Regions from separate parts of the Adlercreutzia sp. ZJ138 genome, predicted to be linked through region 2. Evidence: predicted binding sites of a transcription regulator. Region 2 holds the regulator's gene; each other region holds the start of a gene.

Region 1 (6,944 bases), on a different contig from region 2:
GCGTATAGCGATGGTTTCGATGATGACGAATACGATGACGACCTGTATGATTGCGATTTCGATTGCGATGATTGCGATGACGACTGTTGCAACGAGGATACTTGCTCTTCAGGGCGCAGCCATCGACATGGCCATGGGGGTTTGTACTCAGGCTTCAGTATGAATTAGGCGCAATTCTGATGGATTGTACTGGTGGAGAAGGGAATGTGGGCGCGGGATGCATGCTTTGCCCGCGCGCATGTGGCGTTAACAGGGGTCTTGGGCAACGCGGCGTATGTGGCGCAACAGATGAGGTAGTACTCGCGCGTGCTGCGTTACATTTTTGGGAAGAGCCTCCGATAAGTGGTGAACGGGGCAGTGGAACGGTGTTTTTTGCGCATTGTCCGCTGAGGTGTGTGTATTGTCAGAACGCCGTAATTGCTGCTGGTAAGGCGGGTATCGCAGTGTCCGTTGATAGGTTGGCCGATATCTGTTTGGAGTTACAGGATCAAGACGCGCTCAACATCAATTTCGTCACGCCGACGCATTATGCGCCGCAGGTGCGTGTGGCGGTTGCGACGGCACGCAAGCGAGGGTTGTGTCTACCTATCGTTTGGAACACGTCGGGGTATGAGACGGTGCAGGCGGTGCGAGACAACGAGGGTGCCGTTGACGTATACTTGACCGATTTCAAGTACGCCGATGCCGAGCTCGCAGCGCGCTATTCGAGAGCTTCCGATTACCCGCGGGTGGCACGTGCCGCACTCGATGCTATGGTTGAACAGGTGGGCGAGCCGGTGTTCGATGAGGTTGACGGGCTGCCACGATTAGTGCGTGGCGTGGTGGTGCGCCACCTCATGTTGCCGCAGGCGTACGACAACTCGGCCAAGGTGGTGCGTCTTGTGCACGAGCGCTACGGTTCACGTGTGTTGCTGTCGCTCATGAACCAATACACACCGGTGCTTGCTCAGGCAGCAGCCGCGGGTGACACGCATGCAACAAGCGTGCTCAAGCGATGCCCCGAGCTTGCTGAACGTGTGCCCGACGCCGACTACGAGCGACTACTCGATTACGCGGATACGCTTGGTATCGAAGACTATTTTTGGCAGGAAGGTGACGCTGCTAAAGATAGCTTCATCCCTCCCTTCGATTGCACTGGGGTGCGGTCTGTTTGATTGAGCCTGCCCGCAGACAGTGCGTCATGTGCTGAAGTGCCGATGTACTGCCGCTCGCTTGCGCGGACGGCGCGCGGCAGCGTCTCTTGCATCTCGGTGATATTTTTCCAAAGGCGCATGGGCATGAACTGCCGTCGAAGTTCGGGATGGTAACGCGACTCTATCGATACCGAATCGTAAAAACGCTTCCAGGCGCGGCGCATAGGCGCTTCGTCGGGTGCGTAGCCAGGAAGCGTTATCTCGTCGGTGCGCACAAGCTGCCACGTTCCGTTTTCGCTAACGCCGGCCAGATAGTGTGTTTCGTCGTAGATGATGAATGGTTGCGTGTTAAACCGTGCGGCGAAGTGGGACATGATCAAAGGAACAACACTTGCTTTTGGGTTACAGCGCGCGAACCACACGCTGTTATCCATGTGTTCGAAGCGGATAAACTGTCTCATGCGTTCGGCTTCGCATGTGGCTTCTCGGACGAGTTCGCGCACGCCTGCCACAGCTGGATGCGACAGGTCATTCAGTGTGCTGGGCTGAGCGCTGTTCGAACAAAGGCCCAGGTTACCTTCTCCAGTACCCGAACAACTTCGCTGTCGTTTGCAGCCAGCGCAGGAATGAGGGCGGTTTTGTACCATGCCATGACGGATGAAGCGGTACACCGCCATGCTCATGGTGGGATTATCGGAAAGCGAGGCGGTGCGCACGGCGGCGAACCCTGCCGGTCCACAGTTGCGGCACACGCCCACACGCACCCGCTCAGCGCGAGTAAGATCGGTGCTAATGCTTCTCACAGCTTGCCCGAGTCGCGGTTGGAAACTATCGGCGGGCATGATGTCTGTAGGGTCTTCTCGGTTGGCGTAGGCAGCGAATACGCATGAGAGCAGCCCCTCAAGCGTTCCGTCGTAGGTGTAGGCAACCGTGCTGGCCGATGCGTGCGAACTGACAGTGTCGCTTTGGGTGTCGCTTCCACATTCCATGGTTTGGACGGATGGGGAGGGTTCTATCATCTCGCCAAGGATGCGCCGTCGCTCGATGACGTCGGGAATGCGTGGTGCGGTACACACCTGGTTCGCTCGCTTATCGCCGCAGGTGGTGTTCGTTGCGGCATTTCGGCCGTTGTCGATGTTGGGTGTGAGTTTGGTTTCGATTCGCGTCATTAGGATGCCTCCAGCAGTCGGTTCCAATCGCTTGTAGTACACGAACGTGGTGCGGAACTGGTGAGTGGTGCAGCGTTCGGTGTGTTCTGACCGGGTTGCAACCCGCGTGCCCGCAGTTTCTCTGGCGTGTCGACGCTTTCGAACAAGCTCATTTGGCCAGGTATTGCCTTATCGGCGCGGCGGCCGTGGCGCCCTCCATTGATAGGTGCTGAAAGCTGTGCATGCAGTACGTCGCGTGAGAAGTCGATACCAGGTGCGGCGTACGTTCCGTTGCACGTAATGAAGAATTTTGCCCGCTTGAAAGCAATGCCGAGTTTGCGCAACTCGTCTTCTCCAAGTTTTCGCTGTCTGCGTGCGGCGATGATACTGCGTGCTCCCTTTACGCCGATACCGGGCACTCGCAACAGCATTGCATACGGTGCGGCGTTCACTTCAACAGGGAACAAGTCAAGATGGTTAAGTGCCCAATTTGCCTTTGGATCAATGTCGGTCTCCAAGAAGGGGTGGCTCTCGTCGATGATCTCGGTTACGTCAAACTTGTAAAAACGTAGCAGCCAGTCGGCTTGGTAGAGCCGGTGTTCGCGATTAAGCTGCATTGCATCGTTGCTGGGTAGGCGTGGGTCGCTGTTTACGGGTACGTATGCGCTGAAAAACACACGCTTCATACTCATGGTGCGATACAGGGCTGCCGAAAGGTTCAGCACGTGGTAGTCGCTTTCTGGGGTTGCGCCAATGATCATTTGGGTCGATTGTCCGGCGGGAGCGAAGGGCGCTTGTTTGCGTCTTGTCTGCACCGACGTGCCATATACGGTTTTCTTTCCCATGAGTGCACGGACGTCGCGATCGGTTGCGATAGCGTCGCGAATTTGCCGCATGGGGGCAACGATGTCCTGCTTGCTCTTCTGTGGGGCGAGCAATGCCAAGCTTTGGTGCGAGGGAAGCTCCATATTCACGCTTAGGCGGTCGGCAAGCTGTCCGAGCTCGTTGATTAGTTCGGGCGACGTGCCGGGAACGGCCTTCGCATGCAGGTATCCCCGAAAGCCGTAGTCATAACGCAGGATGCGTAGCGTGCGGGCCATAAGCTCGCTCGTTTGGTCAGGGTTGCCGATAACGCCAGAGCTTAAGAATAAGCCTTCGATGCAGTTGCGACGATAAAACGCGATAGTCAGATCAGCGAGCTCCCGTGGTGCGAAAGCGGCTCGCGGTACGTCGTTGCTCGCCCGATTCACACAGTAGGCACAGTCGTAGATGCATACGTTGGTCATGAGTACTTTAAGCAACGTGATGCAACGCCCATCGGGTGTGAAGCTGTGGCAGCATCCGGCTGAACTTGCCGACCCGAGTTGCCCGAAAACCGCACCGCGATTGACGCCCGACGACGTGCATGCGACGTCGTACTTTGCGGCATCGGCAAGAATTTCTAACTTATCAGCCGTTTCCATAGCTTCCCTCGCAGTGCTCTTCGGCCATTTCAAAATACGATCAAACGTTCGTGCGAATGTATGTTCGTATTCTAACATGAATTAGACGAGCAGAGGCGAGGAAAATCATTCGACTCAACGCTGCGACTCACCGCTGTACTACTGGAACAGGGTTCAATCGTGGGCTCGTTGATGATGAGCCCAAATCAGTCTCCAGAACTTTCAGTACTCAACACCCCTGTTGCGCTTGTTCTGGAACGTTGCTAAAAACTGAAAGTGGGTCAGACGGTACGCCGTCTGACCCACTGTTTTTCTGGAGCCAGTGACAGGAGTCGAACCCGCAACCCACTGATTACAAATCAGTTGCGCTACCATTGCGCCACACTGGCAAGCCGCACGCCTCGCATAGCGCGGCGTGCGGATCATTGTACGACAAAGCGTTCGTTTTGGGAAGGACGGACAAATTTCCCGAAAAAATTCCCGGTAACACTTGACGAAAAGCCAAGGGATCCGTAATATACCGTCTTGCGCTTACGTCTTGCCTCTGCGGTGGCGTAGATGCACCGAGAAGATGCCACTGGGGTGTCGTCTAATGGCAGGACAGCGGATTCTGGTTCCGTATGTGAGGGTTCGACTCCTTCCACCCCAGCCAGTTTTCGGTTGTACGAGCAAAGCGCACATGTGGCTCCGTCGTCTAGCGGTTTAGGACGCCGCCCTCTCAAGGCGGAGGTCGCCGGTTCGAATCCGGTCGGAGCTACCAAGAATGCTAAGGGCCGCCCTCCGGGGCGGCCTTTTTGTTACTGTTCACGGGTCAGCCAGTGGCAGTCAGCGTGTTCAGCTGCACGCAGATGAAGCTGGCTTCCCGGCCAGAGTCGAAGTCCAGCAAAATGTCCGGGCTCCCAATCTCATACGGACGCATTTGTTGTACTCAATTATAAAGCGAACTGCAAAAGTTGGCGGGTGTAAACCCGAAAGTGAGACTGATGGCGATGCCGAGCATGCCTATGATAATCCGGCTCCGGATGATTGCATCTATTACAAAGATAGGTGGGTACGATGTCCATACAGATCAGGTGCAGACGATTGTAATCACGTAAGGTAAAGAATCAGTTTGTTTTCAAGGTGTGGCGGCGTTCTTTGTATAATTTGGGCAAATAAGCATTCCTGAGGTTTAGGAGGCTAACGCAGTTGCAGACGTTAAACGCACCACAAACGAAGCCCAACGTAATGCACACCCTGCGAGCCGCCATATCGTTGATGATGGCGTGCGTGCTGGTGGCCACCCTTGCTCCTGTAGCTCCGCATGCTGTTGCTTTTGCCGATGAAAGCGAAAGCGACAGCTCTGCTGAAATATGCGGCAGCTGCATGGACGAAAACGCCGGAGATGACGTTGAGTCCCGAGAAAAAGAAGCCGACGCGCATCTTACAGAAGCTCTCGCACAGGCTGAGGAAGACCGCGCTCGCGCCGAAGCAGAGGCGCAGCGTGAGTTCGACGCTGTACGTGAAGCCGAAGCGGCTCGCATTGACACTTCCCTGACCGATAGGGATATGCTGTTGGCGGATGACGCTAGCAGCAACGTTTCTGGCAACGCTGGCGGTGAGTCCGATGCGTCCGATGCGGGCAACACGCCCGCAAAACGAGCCGCGCGGCGGGCGGCCGTCATGTCGTTGCGCAGCGTTCCAACCTATTGTGCCGACATAACCTATAAAGACATCAAGTCGTTAAGCGTTTATGAAATGAACGGCGACGGCAGCGTTTTCAATGTCGGCATGCTGAACGTGAACAACTTTAACCCGACCGATCGCTTAGCATACGTTGAGTGCTATCGGATACCCTCGTTCTACGCGGAAATAGAGTCAGCCAACGTTGTTGACGATAAGTTCTATCTCAAGCTGAAGCTTCCCACGGCCGAAGGCGAGCAGCAACGGTATCTCGACGTGCTGTGGGGATATGTGAACGGAAGCTATTCGCGCCCCGTAAGCCAACAGGTTACCGACGAAACGATTCTGACTTCGCTCGAGCAGGTGCAGGGATACGACTCGGAGCGCAATAATGCCTACATCAATGCATATAAGCTTGCCCCATTCGCATCGCTCGAAGATATCGTGAAGTCGGGCAATGCGATTCCTGCCGACAGCCCGCTTGCTACGAAGACCATTGTGGAAAGCTGGCCGGTGCACAAGGACTCAGGTATGAAGGTGAGCCTGCGTTCTGGTCAGGTTGAAGACGTTGCGCGCGCTGTCGTTTGCTTCTCTGACGGAACATCGCAAACGCTTGATGTTTCATATATGGGAACGTCTCACTTGGCGGCATCGTATGTGGCCGCCGAGCCGGAGATTCTCTACCAACCAGACTTCTGGGTGCTTGACGATGGTGTTTCGGGGAGCGCCATCGAGAAAGTCGCTACGTTTATCCGAAGCAAAACGTGGGATAGCTACTTCAAGAGTTTCTGCCGTAACGTTGAGGTACACCGCACAGTACGCGACTACTTCGACAGAAACATACATGATAACGCTGAGGAAGTTGCGGCAAACTTGCTTACTAACGTGGGTGGATGGTGCGCAACAGCTCCCAACACGAAGGTGTGGGATGCCATTATGACCAGGTCGATGGAGGCGAAGCCCGAAACAACGTTTACCTCCACTATACGCGAGTATAAGATGTTTGACTTGCTGTTCCTGTATACCTACTACGAGCGCTTCTACGGTTTCGACACTGGTGGAAGCGAGTCGGTGGGCGCTCAAAAGAACGTGAACCCCTTTCTGCTCATGGCGTTTCGGGGGGATGTTATACGTCCTGGGTTGTCGCTTGTTGGCATGACCTCTGACGTGCGGTATTCGTCGGTTTACACGTTTTCTATGACCGATAAAACGTCTTCGGGCGCCTATTCGGCGTTCCTCGCGAAGCGAACGGGCGCGCCGGACGTGCCGTCGTTTTTGCAGATGATTGTTCAGCGGACGACTGGTTACGCTGATATGGCAAATTGGTTTGCCGATTATATGTCGTCGCGGTATTTCTACAAGGAGTTTAGACCCGAAGGTGCCGAGGGGGTAGACACCAGCAACTTAGTTTGGCGAGGCTGGGATCAGGTGAAACGCTTCCCCGACTATCTGTTGGCGTGGGTAACGCTTGACGACGCCTCGCAATACATGGGCGTTACCGCGGGGCTTTTGGCAACGGGTACGAGTACGGGTTATTACGCGGAACCCAAACTGGACGA
Region 2 (6,944 bases):
TGGTATTTCTGATTTCATTCAGATAGCATGGCGCGCGTAACAGACGAGCTATAGCGAAAACGTTAGTGCGTAACCACTTGTCACAATGCATAGCGCGTAGAAGCTACCCAGTACCACGTTCACGCTGCATACTTGTGCCATGGCACCGATGCGTGTGCGCGGCTCTAAGGGGTTTGCATATAGGGCCTTGAGCAGGGGATATGCCGCCGCAAATAAGAAGGGAAGCACGATAGCTCCACGTGGGAAGAAGAAAAAAACGATAACCACGATACAGACAAGCCAGGTGATCAGTACGGCGGAATAAAGCTTGCGAGCTTTCGCGCGACCGAGACAGACTGGCATGGTGTGACGCCCTGCAAGTTGGTCTTTCTCGATGTCACATTGGTTATTGGTGAACATAATGAGTCCGATACCGATGATTTCCGGCACCGTCCACACGAATACCCAAGGACTAAGCCATCCGGTGAGAACCTGGTAACAGGCAAGGGGAATAAGCCCACCCATCACCACGCCGCTGACAAGTTCGCCAATAGGTAGGTACGAAATAGGGGTTTTGCCAGCGGAATACGCTACTACGAAAAGAGCACCTACAAGCGCGATAAAAAGCGGCATGAATCCAGCATGCACGATGATGACCAAACCCAGCGCAAAGGCGGTTGCTAGAAACCCGATCGCAAGTATGAGCGCCTCTCGTGGGTTTACGTTGTTATACACGAGCACAGCATCACTCGTTTCAACGTTGTCGTTGGTGGAGTCCGATCCTTTTACGTAGTCGTAGTAGTCGTTGAAGGTATTCACCGACGACTGCATGAGCACACAGATGACGAGCAGCAGTATCGCATCGAGCACAGCTAGCTGGCCAGTGTGTGCAAGTGTCAGCGCGCAAGCAACAAGCACCGGCAATACCGATGCAGGCCAAGTATGCGGTGCTGCTAGTTGCACCGCCATTCGCAGCGTAAGATGCTGGTTTACATAACACATATTATCAATTAACCCCAGGTGGAATTTGAGGGGCTGGGGGATGCACCTTCTAAGTTGAGGTTTCCTGAGTTCAGCATGTCCATGATCATCGGCATCATTTGCCAAGCGGCAAATGCGTTCAATGCGAACGACATCGCACAAAACATTGCTGATACTACAGCGGTACGCTTCAAAGCTATAGCGAATGTGCCACCGTCTCCTGGATCGCTGAAATGTGGCTTTAACGTTCGATAACTCAAGAATGCGCATACCAAGCCTGCAGTACTAAGGAACATGCCGCCGAAGAACAGCGACACAACGGCGCACAGCATGGCAATACTACTGAGACGTCGCGCTTTCTTGAAGCTTGTCTCTTGCGCGCTCGTAAGGTTAATACGCGGGCCGTTTGGGCTTCCTGTAGGATTACGTTGCTCATTGAGTTTATTTGGAGCTCCTGTGGGCTCATTTGGCTTGTTTGGACATTCGTTCGAATTGCGTTCTGGCTCGTTGGGTTTTATTTCGTTTTGCTGATCCACGGTTGTCTCCATGCCTTTGTGTGATGACGTAAACGGTTGTGCCATAAGTCTGCTGTGAAATATGCTGCGTGCACAGCCTGCGAAGCTTATTAAACCTTCCTAGGGAAACACTGATTAAAGCCGTCTTGCCTTGCACTGACGAACCGGTATCTGAGAATTTCAGACCTCATTTACGCACGTCAGTGCGCGCATTCGGTCTTCAATCCTCAGGTATCCGCCTCGCCAGCGCAAGGCAAGACGGCTTTAATCAGTGTTTCCCTGGAACGCTATTTTCTCACACCATGCAACGGAGCGGTCAAGTCTGGAAAAAACGCATATGATATGTTACCCATGAGTTGAAGCCTGCTGTTGTAGGTCATACGCTCAATACGAACATATGAAAAAAACGAACATACATTCGTATTTGAGGTTGAATACAGAAAAGAGTTAACGTCCGCTGCTACCGAAACCTCCGATGCCACGCTCTGTGGTATCGAGTTGATCGGTTTCAGTAAGGCAAACCGCTGGCAACTTGATAATGACCAGCTGTGCGATCCGGTCGCCCGCATGCGCGGCAAACGTTTCGGTTGGATCGAGGTTAATAAGCACTGACTTGATTTCCCCACGATAGTTCGAATCGATGAGACCGGGTGAGTTTACGAGCGAAATACCGTGCTTAGCGGCAAGGCCGCTTCGGGGTAACACCAGCCCTGCGTATCCGTGTGGTATAGCTAGTGCCATGCCGCACGGTACCGCCATACGTTCAAACGGTGCGAGCTTGAAATCGCAGGCGGCGCGCAAATCCATGCCGGCGTCTCCAACGTACGCGAACCGCGGAAGTGGATTGCTCGGTTCGAGCCGCTGGATAGGAATGATAATCGGACTGTGGTCGTCGTTGTACGACGTATTGCTTTCACACGACATGGGGCGAATTCTTTCGTACATATTAACGCAACCGCTCAAGCGCTTCGGCGAATTCGCTCGCGCTTTGGAAGTCTTGGTACACGCTTGCGAAACGAACGAAGGCAACCTCATCAATGCTGGCTAAACGCTCAAGCGCCATATCGCCAAGTTCTTTCGAAGTCACTTCGTACTTCGGCTTGTTGCGCAGTTCAGCTTCGATGTCGGCGACCAATGATGAAAGATCGTCGGGTGAAACCGAACGTTTCGCACAAGCGATGGTGAGGCCTCGCATGAGCTTTTCGCGGTCATATACTTCAGTTGATCCGTTTGTTTTCATCACCATGACAGGATTGTCTCCCAGTCGTTCGTACGTGGTGAACCGATGCCCACATTCAAGGCATTCGCGACGGCGTCGGATGGAAGTTCCATCTTCAGACGGTCGGGAGTCGACGACTTTCGACTCAAGGTTGCCGCAGCTTGGACAATACATGCGCACTCCCCTCTCAGCTGAGTGCGCTTAGGCTACCATACAATATATTGTGGTTCAATGGTTATGGTGTCTTAATGATCACACCAATGCAACGAGATACGACACAGCAGTGAACAGTACGGCACTCACCGCGATCTGCTTGCGTGTAAACAGATTAAATGGACACCCTTCGCTGGTTCCGTATGTGAGCTGACGTACGAGAGGTACGTTTTCAAGCCTTATGCGATTGCTACACTGTTGAAGCGATGGACAAGGTGTCCGGTGACGCAAATCGCCTTCCAAATGTGTGCGTTGGCAGTGATCGAACGGTATCACGTTGCCTGTGGCTGCGGATGGAGCGACATGGGGTGCGCGAGCGAGTGCTGCCGTGCCGGATACCGCCCACATTGTATCTTCTATTCTCATTTTCAGCCCCTTTGCTCTTGCATAGAACCTTTGTTCGTGTTTATAATAGACCGAACAAAGGTTCACGTCAATAGAATTTGAAACAAATGTTCGCTTTTCTTAAAGGAGTTGGCTATGGACGAGAAGATCACCAAACGGCAACAAGCCGTACTGGACTGCATCGAGGAATGCATCCGGGAAAAGGGCTATGGGCCCACCGTTCGGGAGATCTGCCAATCGCTCGGCCTGTCCTCCCCTTCCACGGTTCACGTGCATCTTAAGGCGCTTGAGCAGAAAAACCTTATTAAGCGCGACCCCTTAAAGTCGCGCTCTATTGCCTTAGCGCATCCGATCGACGCGGCTCCTGCTGCTGTTGCAACCTCGCCTATGGGATTCAGCAAAACTATCAACGTTCCGCTCGTTGGAAATGTAGCCGCTGGCACACCGATCCTCGCTGAAGAGAACATCACTGAAACCATCACGCTTCCCACCGACATCGTTGGCGATGCGCCGTCGTTCATGTTGTCAGTGCGCGGCGACTCGATGATTGAGGTGGGCATCAACGATGGAGACTACGTGGTCGTGAAGGAGCAGCCGGTTGCCAACAATGGTGACATCGTGGTTGCAATCATCGACGATGGAGCGACTGTCAAAACGTTCTATCGCGAAAAGGATCACGTTCGCTTGCAACCAGAGAATTCCTCCATGGATCCCATTATCACGAGAGACTGCTCCATTGCAGGAAAAGTTGTAGCCGTGTTCAGACGGTTGTGATCAAAGCTATTTACTGGTTACTCTTCGGACAGAACGTCGAAACATACGATGTCGGAACAAGCATCGTCAAGTGTGTGCCGTCTGCTTCGTAGTATTCGGAGAGAATGTGACAGCGCTCATGCGCAAGTGACACGAGATTACCGTTATTGTAGGGAATAACCGTCTCAATGTGAACGTCGCTTGATGCGGCGGCTTGCGCCAGACGGTTAACCAAATCGTCTATGCCTTGTCCCGTGCTCGCCGAAACAAGCACACTGTCGGGACGCCGTGCGCGCAGCGCTTCTACTTGCGCGCTATCGAGCAAGTCGGTTTTGTTTAGCACCTCAATGCGTGGAATGTTCTCGGCATGGATTTGCCCCAGCACATCTTGCACTGCTTCAATCTGCGCATCTCGGTCGGGTGACGAAGCGTCGATCACGTGCAGCACCAAATCGGCACCGGATATCTCGTCAAGCGTCGACTTGAACGCTTCCACGAGTGTGGTCGGGAGCTTTTGGATAAAACCAACCGTGTCGGTTATGGTGATTTCACGGCCTTGTTCAAGTTCAAACTTGCGTGTGGTGGAATCAAGCGTGGCAAACAGCTGGTCGTAGCTGAGCACGTCAGCGCCGGTTAAACGGTTGAGAAGACTTGACTTTCCGGCATTTGTATACCCAGCAAGCGCGACTTTGAACATACCGCTCGCGTATCTGCTCTCGCGTTGTACGTTTCGTACGTTTGCAAGATGGGCAAGCTCAGCGCGTATGGAAGTGATGCGCTTACGTACCAGTCGGCGGTCTACTTCAAGCTGGCTTTCACCTTCGCCAAATCGTGACCCTACGCCGCCACCCATGCGGTTCGAGGCTAAATGTGCCCACATGCCGCGCAGACGCGGCAGCAGGTACTGATTCTGTGCGAGCTTGACTTGAAGGCGGCCTTCTTTGCTGGTTGCATGCAATGCGAATATATCCAAAATCAGTGCCGTACGGTCGATTACTTTCACCGCCTGTCCAACCGCTTTCTCCAGGTTCGACTGCTGTGATGGTGTGAGCTCATCATCGAACACCACCAAGTCAGCTTCAAGACTGCAGCATAGTTCGGCAATTTCTTCTGCTTTTCCGGTTCCAACAAACGTACGCGGGTTGGGAGATGTAAGCTTTTGGGTTGTGGTGGCCACTACGTCGGCACCGGCGGTATCAGCCAACCGTTCGAGCTCAGCGAGTGATGAATCGAGTGACCAGCTCATATTTGGTCGTTCAACACCAACGAGAACCGCACGTTCGCGGCGTTGTTCGGAAAACAGATGCGGGCCACGCGTAATAACGGGTTCGAATTCAGACATAAACGAGCTCCTTTGCCTACGATGACTGGCACACGCGTTCGCATGTGACCATTATGATGTAACGGAGGGGTATCGCCTGTGCAATGAGCGCACAGAGATGACTAGATCGCGAACATCGTTGTCATCACATCAATAGAGCTCCTTTTTGTTTCGTGATCATACGGATCGACCCATGATAGCATAGCGCGCCGACGCCTTCGCTCTACAAGCGAACCGTACCTGTGAAGCTTTCCTTCGCCGGCCCCGTCATCATAACGTGATTGTTGTTTGCCCAGGTAATGTGCAGCGTACCGCCGCGCAGTACTACGTCGTTCTCGCACCCGGCTCGTCCGGTTAGGCATGCAGCGACATTCGTGGCGCACGCCCCAGTTCCGCACGCAAGTGTTTCAGCACACCCACGCTCGTACACGCGCATGTGGATGCCGTCTGCTTCAACGCAAGCAAATTCAACGTTTGTTTTCTCGGGAAACGCAGTGTGGCTTTCGAAGTACGCACCAACCGTATTCACATCAAATGTAGCAAGGCGCTTGTCGCCTGGATGAGTGAATAGAGCGTCGGGCAGCGCGTCGAATGAATCGATAAAGCAGATGGCATGCGGGTTACCCATAGAAACACACGTGAAAGCAAAGTCACCCCATGGGGAGGTTAGAGCTGCTTCGCGTACGTAAGGAACCCCGTGTGGCGTTTGCGCATTTGCGTCTGCGGCGACCGGAACCTTGCTCGGTTCGAGAATCGGCTCACCCATGTCGACCGTAGCGGTTGTCATCTTCCCTGCTTCGTCGACAGAGAAGCGGATCGGTTTCGGGCCTGCTAGGGTGTCGGCTACTAATTCGCCTGCAGAAGCATCGACTAAACCACGATCAACCAGGTACTTTGCGAAGCAGCGTACGCCGTTACCGCACATTTGTGCGAGCGTTCCGTCGGCGTTGATGTAATGCATGTACGCCGCGCATTCCTCGCGCGCAGACGGGCGCACCATGATGACGCCATCGGCTCCAATGCCAAAGTAGCGATCGCATAGGTATGCGACCTGTTCATCGGTGAGCGAAAGTTCATTCGTCAAGTCATCAATGAAGACAAAGTCGTTTCCTAAGCCATTCAGTTTTGCAAAATTGATGTTCATGTGTGTCCAATCTATCGTGCGAGTTTTCTTGAGTTCTCTGATGATTGATAAGTCGCATCCATGCTAGCAACGATGTGTAACGCCTCTGTTAACAGGGCGTCGGTGAAACCGTCGTCTGCATTGATCCACCGGATACGCGAATCCTTACGAAACCAGGTGCGCTGTCGCTTCGCATAGCGTCTCGTTGCTGTTTTGATGCTTATGATTGCTTCTTCAAGCGTGATGCGCCCGTCAAGTGCATCAACGATCTCCTTATAACCAATTGCCTGAGGTGAGGTAATACCATCTCGAAAACCGTTTTTAAGCAGGCACGTAACTTCTTCCACCAGCCCTCGTTCGACCATGGTATCAACGCGGGCGTCTATGCGTGTGCGTAGTATGTCGGGCGTAACTGCAAGCCCAATAAACGTTGCCGGCACCACCTGAGGAATACTTGCCAGTCGCGTTTTCTGCTGCGCATAGGTAAGCCCCTCA
Region 3 (6,944 bases), on a different contig from region 2:
AACAGACCCACGATCCCTCGCTCGCGGGCGTCGGAAAGCGACGTTTCGTAGATTGTGGTGGGAATTGCCTCCATGATGTGCTCGTTGGCAATACGCTCGACCTCGGTAAGCTGATCGGGTGTCATAGCCTCGAAGTGTGTGAAGTCAAACCGCAGCCGGTCGGGCCCCACGTAGCTGCCGGCCTGCTTCACGTGGTCACCGAGCACCTGACGCAGCGACGCATGCAGAATGTGCGTTGCGGTGTGGTTGCGCTCGATGGCGTGGCGACGGCGCGGGCTGACGCTCGCGTGCACCACGTCACCCACATGCAGCACGCCTTCCTTGCAGTGCACGGTGTGTACGAACAACCCTTTTTCGGGTGTTGCAGTTCCCTGCACAAGTACATGCAAACCCTCGGCATCGAAGGCACCCATGTCGCCCACTTGGCCGCCCATCTCGGCGTAGAACGGTGTTACGTCGAGTACCACCTCGCCCAGGCCATCACCGGCAAGTTCGTTTACTCGCTTGCCATCGCGCAGCAAAGCGAGCACGCGGGCATCGCATTCCAGCTGATCGTAGCCAAGAAACTTCGTGGCACCTACCTCGTTTAGTGTGTCGGTATACACGCCGCCGTAGGTGCTCCATGCCGCTTCGATATCGGCTTTGTTCGCCGCACGAGCGCGATCACGCTGTTCTTCCATGCACTCGTGGAAGCGATCCATGTCAACCTGAATGCCTGCATCAGCCGCCAGCTCGCAGGTGACCTCTACCGGGAAACCATACGTGTCGTGCAACACAAAGGCCTGGTCGCCAGAAAGCACCGGCCCCTCTAGCTGGGCAAGCGCCTCGTTTAGGAACGCCCTGCCCTGGCGCAGCGTGGCACCAAAGCGCTCTTCCTCGGCAAGAATAAGCCGGCGCTCAAGTTCGCGGTTTTCCACAATTTCGGGGTACACATCACCCATAAGGCGGACAATCTCGTCAACATACTCGTTTAAGAATGGTCCCTCAATGCCGATAAGATGTGCCTTCATGATGGCACGACGCAGCAGACGGCGCAGCACGTAGCCGCGCCCTTCGTTAGAAGGAAGAATGCCGTCGGCAATCATAAATGTAACCGCACGGCTGTGATCAGCAATGATACGCAGCGCGAGGTCGGCAGCAGCGTCGCTTCCGTACGTTGCACCCGACAACCGCTCTCCAACCGCCACCAGGCTGCGCAGCACGTCAGTTTCGTAGTTCGACTGTACGCCTTGCATAATGGCAGCAATGCGTTCAAGGCCCATGCCGGTGTCGATGTTTTTCTTCGGCAGTGGAACAAGCGTGCCGTCCTCTTGCCCATCAAACTGCGTAAACACGCAGTTCCAGTACTCCAGGAAGCGGTCGCAATCGCACCCGGGCGCGCAATCGGGCTTGCCGCAGCCGAATTCGGGACCCTGGTCGAAGTAGATCTCGGAACACGGGCCGCACGGACCTGTGGGGCCACCACGCCAGAAGTTGTCATCTTCACCCAAGCGCGAAATATGGTCTTCCGGCACGCCGAGGCTCTTCCAAATCTCGATGGTTTCGTCGTCGTCTTCAAACACCGTGAAGTACAGACGCTCGGCCGGAAGCTCAAGCACATTCACAGAGAAGTCGTACGCCCATGCGCACATTTCCTGCTTGAAGTACTCGCCGAACCCGAAGTTGCCCAGCATCTCGAAAAAGCTCTGGTGCCGCCCGGTGGTACCAATGATATCGATATCGTTGGTGCGCACGCATTTCTGCGCAGTGGTGGTGCCAATATAGGGTGCCGGAAGCTGCTTTTGTTGTAGGAAGTACGGCTTAAACTGAACCATACCCGCAACCGTGAGCAAAAGCGATGGGTCGTCGGGCACCAGCGAGCTGGAAGGCCAGCGCTGGCAGCCCTTTTCTTCGAAATACTTCAGGTACTTCTCGCGGATTTCCGCACTTGTCATGTACTTCATCAATGCAATCCTTCTGATGGTTCGTTTGTCCCGATAACACTTCCGCCCCTGCGTAGGGCGTCTCTCACAAAGGTTGGCTCAGATTGTCAGAACCCGTCGCCACCCTTTCGTTTCACTTCGCGAACGGAACTTTTCGCCGACCCCTTCACCACCGGATGAGCGGCCGTAGCGTCGGCCATAGGATCAACCACAGCGTCATCGCCTTCGACACCGCCTTTGAAGAACACCCCATCGGGTGCCACAATGCGCCGTCCCGTACGCTTTTCGAAATAATACACGAACACCGACTTTGCCATAGCAACAATGGGAATGGAGAACAACATACCGACAAGTGTACCCATAACGCCGTAGGCAGCGCCACCAAGCGCTGAACCCACCATAAGCGCAACAAGCACAAGCGCCGGATGCGCATCAACCGACCCTTGCATGATGCGGGGGTATACCACCGTTGCCACAAAGCAGTGCACCAGCACGAATCCCAGCACGGCCAATGCCGCCACAACTACGCCATCGAATACGCCCACTACGGCAAGGATGATGCCACCCACCCACGGACCGATAACGGGAACGATGTTCACAATGGTCATGATCACGCCCAAAACCGCGGCGCTTGGCATACCAATGATTGCAAACCACACGCCCGAGCACACACCAACGATGGCGCTTTGCAACAGCGTGCCACGAATGAAGCCACTCATCACGCGCGTAGCGGTGATGTGCAGCATTTCAGCCTCTTCGCGATGTTTGTCACTGACAAGACGATTACATTCTCTCCCGATGCCAGGAAGTTCAAGGAGAATCCAGAACGACACCACCAGTGCAAACAAAATCTCGAGCGCCGCGTTAACAAGCCCAGCTCCCAACGCCACGATGCCGTTCGCGCTGGATTTTGCGAGCTCGGAAGCCATCGCACTCAGCGACGAGAGCGTTTCAGTTCCCCACTGCTGGATGGCGTCACTTTGGAAGAGATAGGAATAGCGCTCGTACAGCTGGTTAAGCAGCGCGCTTATATCGTCGATGCGAGCAGGCATGCTGCTCACAAATTCGCTGACTTGGCCGATCAAACCATGCGCGGGCGAAAACATGAGCAGGCACACGCATGCGACTACTACAAACATAAGCACGAACGCAGCGGCCGTCGCCCAGAAACGGGGCATGCCGCGGCGTTCGAGCGAATTGACCGGACCGCGCAAGCAGAATACGATAATGACCGTGAGAATAAGGATGGCAATGGCTATGTGAAGTACGCTTATGGCCTTCGCTGCTACCAGAAGCAAAAGAACAGCACCAATAGTACTCCAAATGCGCAGGCACAACGTGCGAGCCTTCAGCTCCGCACGATCAAGGCCGCCTGGCACCCCGCAAACTGATACGGGTTCCTCCGAACACTCCCGAGACAAGCGAAACGCCCCCTACGCTTTCAAACCTTCGGCACTCTACTGCTGGGCATCTACTGATGCGGCAGCCACACCGGACGCAGCCTGATCGGCCGGTACTACTGGCTGCGGAACCGTAACGTAGCCATCTTTGGAGCCATGAGCACCCTCTGACGAAGCTCCCTCACCAGCGCTCACAGGTTCCCCCTTCGCGGAATCGCGCGAAGCGGCAGCGCTTGAAGCAGCGTCTTCTTTGGCGGGATGTGTGGACTGCACAGCCTTGGATGCAGCAGCCTCGGCGGCTTTCGCCTCGCCCAGCGCCACCGATGCATCACTTGCCGCCTTCGGTTTAAAGGCGTCGCGAATGCGCGTCGAAGCCGACGCGATCAGGTTCAGCGGTGTGCTGGCCACGGCATCAACCGCATTAACAGCTGACGTTGCCGTGTCGGTAATGTCGCCGACGTTTTCTAGAATCTGGTCGAGACGCATGACTTCCAAATTCACGGCATCAACCGTTAGCGACACGCGATCAACCAGCGGGTCGGCTTTCGCAATGAGAGGCTTGCACGCCTCGGTAATTTCTTCAACGTTAGCAAGCGTTGGCTCGAGCTGCTTATGCATAGCATCGACGGTTTCCCTGGTTTTGCGAACCGTCGCGACCAGCTCAAACGCGAGCCACGCCAACGCCGCAACGGCAACGATGGCAACGGCGATCAGCACGATACCCAAAATATCAGTGGCACCCATGACGAACCTCCTTGTTTACCGTAAAAGATTCATTCACTATAGCACGTCAAACCCGTAGTACCGGAGAATCCTCGCCGCTTCGGCAAAGCGTTTCCATCTTGCAACCAATACCTAACCAACACCCCTACCCAAACCTACACCAACCACAACGATCAGTGCTCGTTGGTATCGTGTGAGTCGGCTTCGGCGGCATCGGCGCGGTCACGTGCAGCAGCATCAGCGCGATACGCCTCCCACCCGCGCGGCCCTGGCCGGTAGAAGCAGCCCCGTTCCAAACCGTCGGGCAAATAGCGCTGGTCGACCCAGCCCGATGGGTACGAATGAGGATACTTGTAATCGCCGTAGTTTTCCGAACCCGGCCGGTGCCGGTCGCGCAGATGATTGGGAACTTGACGGGCGGGGCCATGGCGAACTTCGGCCAGCGCGGCATCGATTCCTGCTTCAGCGGCATTGCTCTTCGGGGCTAGTGCTAGGTAGATGGCAGCTTGCGCAAGATTGATGCGGCATTCTGGATAGCCAATAACCTCAGCTGACTTAAACGCCGCCTCAGCTACGAGCAGCGCCTGCGGATCGGCATTACCGATGTCTTCCGATGCAGCTATAAACATGCGCCGCGCAATGAACTTCGGGTCTTCCCCACCGTCGATCATACGTGCAAGCCAGTAGAGCGCGGCATCGGGGTCAGACCCTCGCATGGATTTAATGAACGCAGATATGACGTCGTAGTGCATGTCTTTACCCTTGTCGTAAGGCAAAGCGCGATGCGGCACAGCAATGCGCACATGTTCGGCTCCCACCCGCGTGGGAGCTGCTGGCGTTCCCGGTTCAAGCATGCCCGCGGCAAGTTCGAGCGTGGTCAGCGCCGCACGGCCATCGCCACCAGCAAGCAGTACGATAGCGTTCAGCGCTTCATCATCCAGCTGGTACGTGCCACCAAGACCCCGATCGTCAGCCACCGCACGCCGCACCATTTCGGCGATGTCGGCATCGGTGAGACTTTTCAGCTCGATGATGCGCGAGCGGCTGTTCAGCGCGGAGTTCACTTCGAAAAACGGGTTTTCTGTTGTGGCACCCACCAACACGACAATGCGATCTTCCACCGCATGCAGCAACGCATCTTGCTGACTGCGGTTGAAGCGGTGGATTTCGTCAACGAACAGAATAGTGCGCCGCCCCGACAGGGCAAGACGTTCATTGGCGGCGTCGATTTCGCGACGAAGATCGGACACAGTGCCGCCGATGGCCGACACCTCCACAAACGCCGCTTTTGTGGTTTCGGCAATGACGTGGGCAATAGAGGTTTTACCCGTGCCAGCCGGGCCATACAAGATAAGCGAGCTTAAACGGTCTTGCTCGATGGCGCGGCGCAGCCAGCTGTCCGGGCCAACGGCATCTTGCTGACCGACAAGTTCGTCAAGCGAGCGCGGACGCATGCGCACAGCAAGCGGAGCCACCGTGGCCCGACGTTCGTTTTCCATTGCTGTGAATAACGTATCCATACCGCTATGGTATCACACGAACAAGTGTTTGTGCAAAATGTTCTTTGGCTTCACCAAAAAATGCGTTGTTCTTTGGTTTTCGTCCACGAACCAGCCAGTGGGGAAACACTCTTTGCGTCGTTTCGGAGTCAGCCAATGGGGAAACGCTTATTTGCGTCGTGTGCGCCTTTACTTCGGAAACTGCCACATGTCAAGACTTCAATTGACGCGCTCATAGCGTATACTCATAAGTGGTTCCACCCCCGCAACCATACTTTGCGATGGACCGACGTATTTTACTTGGGAGCCTCAGATCGCTCGTGAAATGGAGATTCGCATCCGTTGATGCGAAAACCAGGAAGCGCGCTGCGGGCACCCACCTTGTTCAAGGTGGGTTCATCCTTCTGGTCGGGGGTGGGCCTTTTTTGTGCCGCGCAATACGTAGCTCCATCGAGCACATAGACGATGGCACCCCATGCCGACGTTAGGGTTCCAGCGCAGTCAGAGGCACAACATACACGCCGCTTTCTTCATCTCGCCGCCAGAACGGCGACGTGGCCGTGAGTACCATCATGAACTCTGGTTCGGGGTTGCGCGCCGCTGGGTTGGCAGCGATTTTTCCTGCAAGTCGCTGTAGATTAGCAATGCCCCTGGGAACCTTGTCTTCCCCAAGCTTCACCTCGATAGCCGCCCAGCGGCCATCGTTCAGATCGAAGACGATGTCGGCTTCCAAACCATCAGCATCCCCGTAGTAGCGCAACGAACTCGCATGACTACCTGGCAGCAGGGACGCGAATACGCGTAGCTCGTGAACACACAGAGATTCGAAGAGTAAGCCGAACGTTTGGGAGTCCGACAACAGTCTTTCAGGCCCCATCCCCAACAGCGACGCAGCGATGGAGGGGTCGGCGAAGTAGCGTTTGGATTTCGTACGCAAGCGCGATTTTGAGCGCACGGGAGCATCCCACCCAGGAAGCTCTTCAATGAAAAAGAGGTCCTCGAACATGTCGAGGTAGCGCCTGACCGTGGAGCGCGCCAGGTCGACATTGTCCTCTCCTAGATCGGCGTCCGCAGCCAGAGTGTCGAGCGTGGCCGACGTCGCCACGTTCCGCGCAAGCGACAGCGCCAACCTGCGCGCGGTTTGGGGCACACCGCCTTTTTTTGGCACACTCACGTCGAAAAGCGCGCCAAGGTACTGACTCACAACCTCGGCAGCATCTTGCGGTGTTGCTCCGACCAGCGCTGGCCACCCTCCAACACAGATGGCATCTGCAATCTGTGCAAGACCAAATTCTTGCGCAAGACCCGACTCGAAGTTGCCGGCAAACAGGCCCGAAAGCGACACACCGCCCCGAGCAATTCCTCGCTCGAGAAGCGTCATCGTGCTCATGTCGATGCGA

What was found. The regulator LexA, encoded in region 2, represses DNA repair genes until DNA is damaged. The targets are predictions, from matches to a motif close to CNAACANNTGTTNG.
Region 1: the regulator LexA is predicted to act here: its motif matches at 3,798-3,811, upstream of G7Y43_RS07250 (putative DNA modification/repair radical SAM protein).
Region 3: the regulator LexA is predicted to act here: its motif matches at 5,583-5,596, upstream of G7Y43_RS04345 (replication-associated recombination protein A).

Annotation. Positions count from the first base shown of each region.
Region 1 is NZ_JAAKEA010000015.1:30,996-37,939, reverse strand. It holds gene G7Y43_RS07265 (NAD(P)-binding domain-containing protein) at 1-168, shown strand, start outside; gene G7Y43_RS07260 (radical SAM protein) at 180-1,154, shown strand; gene G7Y43_RS07255 (TIGR03915 family putative DNA repair protein) at 1,076-2,302, opposite strand; gene G7Y43_RS07250 (putative DNA modification/repair radical SAM protein) at 2,302-3,744, opposite strand; tRNA gene G7Y43_RS07245 (tRNA-Thr) at 4,038-4,112, opposite strand; tRNA gene G7Y43_RS07240 (tRNA-Gln) at 4,302-4,375, shown strand; tRNA gene G7Y43_RS07235 (tRNA-Glu) at 4,407-4,483, shown strand; gene G7Y43_RS07230 (InlB B-repeat-containing protein) at 4,951-6,944, shown strand, end outside.
Region 2 is NZ_JAAKEA010000005.1:67,034-73,977, forward strand. It holds gene gluQRS (tRNA glutamyl-Q(34) synthetase GluQRS) at 1-40, shown strand, start outside; gene G7Y43_RS03520 (prenyltransferase) at 49-948, opposite strand; gene G7Y43_RS03525 (hypothetical protein) at 990-1,496, opposite strand; gene dut (dUTP diphosphatase) at 1,923-2,399, opposite strand; gene nrdR (transcriptional regulator NrdR) at 2,422-2,868, opposite strand; gene lexA (transcriptional repressor LexA) at 3,388-4,026, shown strand; gene hflX (GTPase HflX) at 4,037-5,347, opposite strand; gene dapF (diaminopimelate epimerase) at 5,550-6,470, opposite strand; gene miaA (tRNA (adenosine(37)-N6)-dimethylallyltransferase MiaA) at 6,482-6,944, opposite strand, start outside.
Region 3 is NZ_JAAKEA010000007.1:989-7,932, reverse strand. It holds gene alaS (alanine--tRNA ligase) at 1-1,943, opposite strand, end outside; gene G7Y43_RS04355 (AI-2E family transporter) at 2,030-3,343, opposite strand; gene G7Y43_RS04350 (DUF948 domain-containing protein) at 3,380-4,066, opposite strand; gene G7Y43_RS04345 (replication-associated recombination protein A) at 4,219-5,565, opposite strand; gene G7Y43_RS04340 (ATP-binding protein) at 6,029-6,944, opposite strand, start outside.